Linked DNA regions of Bdellovibrio bacteriovorus str. Tiberius. The protein of the gene in region 1 binds, or shares a complex with, the protein of each later gene. Links are inferred from orthologs where the notes say so. Each region holds a gene or a part of one and is shown on either strand. Other genes may lie near its edges.

Region 1 (3,263 bases):
AGCAAAAAGAATACCTCATCCCTAAAGGTAAGCACGTTGCTGTAAGAGAAGGTGAGTACGTAAGAGCCGGTGAGGCTTTGATGGATGGTCCAACAAATCCTCATGACATTCTGGCGGTTCTGGGTGCTAAAGCCTTGTCTGCATACCTTGTAGATGAAATCCAAGAAGTTTACAGACTTCAAGGGGTTGGTATCAATGACAAGCATATCGAAGTCATTGTTCGTCAGATGCTACGTAAAGTAGAAATCCGTGATGCCGGCGACAGCCGCTTCCTGGCTGGTGAGCAAGTTGAAAGATACGCTTACATGGAAGAAAACGATCGTATTAACAAAGAGGGTGGCCAGCCTGCTACTTGCAGCCCGCTTCTTCTTGGTATTACGAAAGTTTCTTTGAGCACCGACAGCTGGATTTCAGCAGCGTCCTTCCAGGAAACTACAAAAGTTCTTACGGAAGCAGCGATCAATTCTCGTACAGACCATTTGCGTGGCCTGAAAGAGAATATCATCATGGGTCGTCTGATTCCTGCGGGAACTGGTTTGACATCTTACAAACGCTGGAAAGTGTCTGTGCATGAAGATGACGATATCGGCTTTGTTGCATTGCCGGGTATGACGTCTTCTGTACAGCCTCAAGGCTAAAGTAAGTCCACCTGATCGCCGGCTTCACAGGCCGGCGTAGGGTAAAAAGCTCATGGATTGGGGACCTCACGCCGCTTTTCATGGATAAATGTAATTTTAACAACAAAGTCTTGACCTGGGCGTCACCGAAATGTAAGTTCCAGCGTCCAGAACCGCATAATTGTTTTTAAGGGGTATATAAAGTGCCAACAATTAATCAGCTCATCAAAAGTGAGCGTACTGTTCAAAAAAACCAAACAAAATCACCAGCTTTGGACTCTTGTCCTCAGCGTCGCGGTGTTTGTACTCGTGTTTATACTACGACTCCAAAGAAGCCGAACTCCGCTCTTCGTAAAGTAGCAAAAGTTCGTCTGTCCAATGGCTTCGAAGTTATCTCTTACATCCCTGGTATCGGCCATAACCTTCAAGAGCACTCCGTTGTACTAATCCGCGGTGGTCGTGTGAAGGATTTGCCGGGTGTTCGTTACCACATCGTGCGTGGGGTATTGGACCTTCAAGGTGTAAACGGTCGTCTGCGCGCCCGTTCTAAATACGGTACTAAGAGACCTAAGAAATAAGGATTGAGAGATGTCACGTCGTAAAAAGACCTTTAAAAGAGAAATCATTCCAGATCCGGTTTTCAAGGATCTAGTAATTGCTAAGTTCGTCAATAAAATGATGATTCAAGGTAGAAAAGCAACTTCTCAAAAGTTGTTCTACGGTGCTTTGAAAGAGCTTGAAGGCAAAGTTCAAGGTGAAGAGCCTTTGGCAGTTTTCAAAAAAGCTCTTGAGAACGTTAAGCCTTCTATCGAAGTTCGCTCCCGCCGTGTAGGTGGTGCTACTTACCAAGTTCCAGTAGATGTTCGTCCATCCCGTCGTTTGGCTTTGGCTATGCGTTGGTTGGTTGAGTACTCTCGCGAGCGCGGTGAGAAAGACATGGCGAAACGTTTGGCTGGCGAATTCTTGGACGCGTACAATAATAGAGGAAATGCTATTAAGAAGAAAGACGACGTTCACAGAATGGCTGAATCCAACAAGGCATTCTCTCACTACAATTGGTAATCTGTTCAGATGTCAGCTAAAGATCCTAAAGTTGTAGCTGATCTCAAGTACACTCGTAATATCGGCATCATGGCTCACATCGATGCCGGTAAGACGACCACCACCGAACGCATTCTTTACTATACAGGTAAAAGTCATAAAATCGGCGAGGTCCATGATGGTGATGCCACCATGGACTGGATGGTTCAAGAGCAAGAGCGCGGTATCACTATCACCTCTGCTGCGACCATGGCGTTCTGGAAAGATCACAGAATCAACATCATCGATACTCCGGGCCACGTTGACTTCACTATTGAAGTTGAGCGTTCTTTGCGTGTATTGGATGGCGCGATCGCTGTTTTCGACGGTGTGAATGGGGTTGAACCTCAGTCCGAAACCGTTTGGAAGCAAGCCGACAAATATAAAGTTCCCCGCATTTGCTTCGTTAATAAAATGGACCGTGTTGGTGCTGACTTTGTGATGTCCTTTGGGACGATCAAAGAAAAGCTGAACGCGAACCCAATCCCTGTGCAGGTTCCAATCGGCATGGAAGACACTTTCCGTGGTGTTGTTGATCTATTGGAAAACCGCGCTTACATGTGGGATCAGTCCGGAATGGGTGACCATTTCGAAATCACCGATGTTCCCAATGACATGCAAGAGGAAGTAAACCGCTTCCGTACTGAGGTCATTGAGAAGATCGTTGAATTTGAAGACGAACTTCTTGAGAAATATCTCAATGGAGAAGAAGTCACTGTGCCAGAGCTTAAACGTGCTTTGCGCAAAGGGACTCTTGAATTGAAAGCCTTCCCGGTATTCTGTGGAGCCGCTTTCAAAAACAAAGGTGTTCAGCCTTTGTTGGATGGGGTCATTGACTACCTTCCGTCGCCTCTGGAAGTGCCTGCAATCGTGGGCCACGATCCTGAGCGTCCTGATAAAGAAATCATCTGTAAAACTGAATTCGATGCTCACGCGGCTGCTTTGGCTTTCAAAATCGCCAACGATCCGTTTGCCGGCACTTTGACTTATATCCGTGTTTATTCCGGTGAAGTGAAGGTCGGGGAGCAGCTTTTGAATCCGCGCACTCAGAAAAAAGAGCGCATCCAGAAGCTGGTGAAAATGCATGCGAATTCCCGTGAAGAAATCAACAGCCTGAAGGCTGGTGATATCGGTGCGGTTATCGGTCTTAAGTTCACAGGTACTGGGGACACTCTGTGTGAAAGCTCTCATGCTGTGGTTCTTGAGGCGATCACATTCCCAGAGCCGGTTATTTCCGTGGCGGTAGAGGCGAAGTCCTCTGCGGACCAGGAAAAAATGCTGGCCGGCCTGGCTAAACTTGAAAAAGAAGATCCATCCTGCCGTCTGCGCACGGATCCTGAAACAGGGCAAATCCTGCTTTCTGGTATGGGTGAATTGCATTTGGAAATTCTTGTGGATCGCCTGCTTCGTGAGCATAAGATCCAGGCCAATGTGGGTAAGCCGCAGGTTTCCTATCGTGAAACCATCACGGCTGCAGCCAAGGCAGAGCACGTTTACGAGCGTGAGATTGCCGGTGAAACTCACTTTGCCAAAGTCTCCCTTTCCATCGAGCCTATTTCTCAGGCG
Region 2 (3,120 bases), 790 kb from region 1 along the record:
GAAGCTCTTCCGGCAAGGTGACCACGTGGTATTTGCAGATTTCAGGATTGCGAATATGCGCATCGATACTGCGGCTTTGTTCACCCATGGGACCAAACTGCACGGCCTCGGCCATGCCTTTTGGAGCTTCCAGCAAAGCAATAAAGTGACCCGTGGCAAACGCATCCACCACAATACAATCAAACGGCAGCGCAGGGCCGTGTTTGCGGGGACCGCTGGTGACTTTTCCCAGGATCGCCAGTTCCGGCAAGGCAGGAGCCACATTAATGAAGGCCTTCATCACTGCATTTTCGAAGAACAGCTTCGCCAGGCTTTCCACCTTGATGAAATGACGGGCGTATTCCTGCAAACAGGCTTCGCCGGTCCACAAGGCTAAGGAAAGATTGGGTCTGATTGAAACTGGCTGAAATCCAACTTGGGGTAAATTAAAGAAATCCTTAAAGAAACTCTGATCTCCAAGTTCGACCAGAAGGGTCTTTTTACCCTCTTGGCTCTTTTTAAGCGCCAGGGCTGCGGCTAAAACCGACTTCCCCACGCCCCCTTTTCCGGTCACAAAGTGAATCTCTTGCTTCATAGGTTCTAAGAGTGTGGCTGACCTCTGATTTATAGGCATTACGCATGGCATTACAGTTGCCTAAAGTCGGTCCGTCTTTTAGTATCCACCAGTTTATAACGCGTTGGCGTAATCTAGGAGAAATAGACATGAAATCAAATGTAGAAAAGGTTTCCAACCTTTCCAGAAAGTTGAACATCGAAGTTCCGGCTGCGGCAGTTCAAACAGCTTTCCAAAAAATCTTCAATGGCATCCAAAAAGAAGTGACCATCAAAGGCTTCCGCAAAGGTAAAGCTCCTTTGGCGACTGTAAAAAGCCTTTACGGCGACCGTGTAAAACAAGACGTGGTTCAGGATCTGATCCAGAAGCACTACGCTGAAGCACTGAACGAGCACAAGCTTGAACCTATCAGCTACCCAGAATTCGAATTCGCAGATCCAACAGAGAACAAAGACTTCTCTTTCTCTGCAGCATTCGATGTTCGTCCAGAGATCGCTTTGAAAAAATACGAAGGCCTGGAAGTTGAAAAAGAAAAAGCTGAATTCGATGCAAAGAAAATCGATCAGGTTCTTGAAAACATCCGCGCTTCCCGCGCAACTTTCGAAGTTGTTGCTGAAGACCGCGCTGTAACCATGAGCGATATCGCTGTTATCAACTTCGAAGGTTTCATGGGCGGTCAGCCTCTTGAAAACGGTTCCGGCACAGATCACCATCTTGAACTGGGCGCGAAACAATTCATCGAAGGTTTCGAAGACGGCATCGTAGGAATGAAAAAAGGCGAAACTAAAACTTTGTCTTTGAAATTCCCGGATCCATACCACTCTGCAGAGCTTGCTGGTAAACCAGTGGAGTTCAAAGTGACTTTGAACCAGATCAAAGCAAAAGTTTTGCCTGAACTGACTAACGAATTCCTGGCGACTCTGGGCGGTCCAACTGACCTTGAGACTTTGAAAAAATCCATCCAGGAAGATCTTGAGCAAACTGAAACCAAACGCATCGAAGACGCCTTCAAAAACCGTCTTTTGAAAGCTTTGGTGAAAGAAAATCCAGTTGAAGTTCCACAATCCTTGATGAAAGAACAAAAAGCATCTTTGGTTGAAGACTTCAAAAAACGCATGTCTGAACAAGGCATGGGTCCGGATGACTTCGCTTCTTACGTTGAAAAATGGGATGGCGACTTCGAAAAGACGGCTGCTGAAATGATTCAGTCTTCTTTCCTGGTTGATGCTATTGCCAAGAAACATGACTTGTTCTGCAAAAAAGAAGACCTGGATGCTAAATTTGCTGAGTACGCTCAACAAACTGGTATCGAAGAATCCCGCATCAAGGAATTCTATGGTCGTCCAGAGCAGGCTTCCCGCCTGACTTACATGCTGACTGAAGAGAAAGTAATCGCTTTCCTGAACAAGTCCGTGAAAGTTAAAGAAGTTCCAGCTGGTTCTTTGAAAGAAGAAAACAACTAGTCTGCTGAATTTCCGTTCTGAAGTTTAAAACTTCCAAAGCCCGTCAGGCGATGCTTGGCGGGCTTTTTTATATCCAGAATGTCGCAACAGCGGCCCTATAAAGACTGACAATCGCCCTAACATCCCTGAAATAAGTACAGACCCACCACCCCCGAGCTGCAATCCAGCCATAACAGGGATGGCCCGGGAATTGATAATGCACTCTTGGATAGCTACAGGAGTGCCTATGGGTTTTAACCTCGATAATGACAAGTCAAAAGATCAGCTGAGTCTGTTCGACTACAAGCTGCCTAGTGCTGACTTTGCACCAGCAAAGAAGTCCAATGCCGATAACACGGCCATTGATTTTGATGCTTTCCTGATGGCCCACCGCGAGCCGGAACAAAGCAAAACCTCCCGCTTCCTGACGATCTCTGCCACCGTCCACGCCGCCGCACTGCTGCTGGCGATGATGGTCACGGTGCCCTTGGTTGAACAGGTAAAAACTGAAACCATCACGATTGAAATCGAAGACGTTCCTCAGCGCTTGATCACTCCGCGCGGAGCAAAAGTGCCTCCGACTCAAGGCGGAACTCCGGTTGCGGCTGATACTCCGGTTGTAGAAAAACTGGAAGACGCCGGCAGCCCTGGTGATGTGGTTATCGCCAAACCTAAAGCGGAAGCCAAAGCCAAGAATGTGGCGAAAGCTCCGAAAGCGGTTCCAGTAAAGGCCACTAAATCGGCGACTAAACCTTCCGTGGCGGCAGCCAAGGGCGGTCGCAGTGTGGCTCCGAAAACAGCGTTCAAAGCCGTTCCAATGACGATTGATGATATTGAAGCTCCAGAGCTGGATGAAGGCCAACTGGCCAAACACGCCGTGGCCTCCAGCATGAATGAAGACTTCAATGAAGACTTCGCAAACGTGGACCGCGCTCAAGGTGCTGCGCTTGAAAATGAGAAGAAGTCGATGGATGCACTGGCGGCAGCACTTGCTTCCGAACAGGATGAATCCCTGGCGGCTTTGGATGAAGACAACAAAGCTGAAGCCGACCAACTGGCGGCCCAGCAGGCAGATCTGCGCCAAAGAAACTCCAAAGCGATTGCTTCGGCTTTAGCAAACGAACG

What was found.
Region 2: the proteins of rpsG (region 1) and tig are in contact, whole or in part, in a crystal structure (PDB 3GTY), measured with the Thermotoga maritima proteins. The link is inferred for Bdellovibrio bacteriovorus str. Tiberius from one-to-one orthologs. Residues at the interface, in WP_004081843.1 of Thermotoga maritima: Lys34, Lys52, Lys55, Glu59, Arg62, Gln63, Glu66, Asn67, Lys69, Val71, Arg95, Ala109, Lys110, Lys111, Gly112, Arg113, Pro114, Glu117, Glu121, Ile124, Ala125, Tyr127, Asn128, Asn129, Thr130, Gly131, Lys135, Asp139, Arg142, Met143; in WP_004081061.1 of Thermotoga maritima: Glu122, Val124, Val129, Leu130, Tyr133, Glu188, Gly259, Ile262, Tyr263, Glu266, Ser270, Glu273, Gln274, Glu277, Arg308, Gln311, Ile312, Ser315, Tyr316, Glu325, Arg329, Arg336, Leu363, Phe366, Trp367, Arg373, Leu377, Arg381, Leu384, Glu387.

What each region holds. Positions count from the first base shown.
Region 1 is NC_019567.1:3,060,471-3,063,733, reverse strand. What follows is about bases 1-2,942. They hold rpsG (30S ribosomal protein S7), read left to right. Parts: upstream 1-1,205; coding sequence 1,206-1,679; downstream 1,680-2,942. Other genes in these bases: fusA (elongation factor G), read left to right, coding at 1,689-2,942; rpsL (30S ribosomal protein S12), read left to right, coding at 821-1,195; rpoC (DNA-directed RNA polymerase subunit beta'), read left to right, coding at 1-638. Also shown: more of fusA, read left to right, coding at 2,943-3,263.
Region 2 is NC_019567.1:3,853,481-3,856,600, forward strand. Bases 61-2,859 are described here. They hold tig (trigger factor), read left to right. Parts: upstream 61-702; coding sequence 703-2,016; downstream 2,017-2,859. Other genes in these bases: BDT_RS18245 (ArsA family ATPase), read right to left, coding at 61-574; BDT_RS18255 (TonB family protein), read left to right, coding at 2,243-2,859. In the rest of the region: more of BDT_RS18245, read right to left, coding at 1-60; more of BDT_RS18255, read left to right, coding at 2,860-3,120. UniProt on the Bacillus subtilis protein: Involved in protein export. Acts as a chaperone by maintaining the newly synthesized protein in an open conformation. Functions as a peptidyl-prolyl cis-trans isomerase.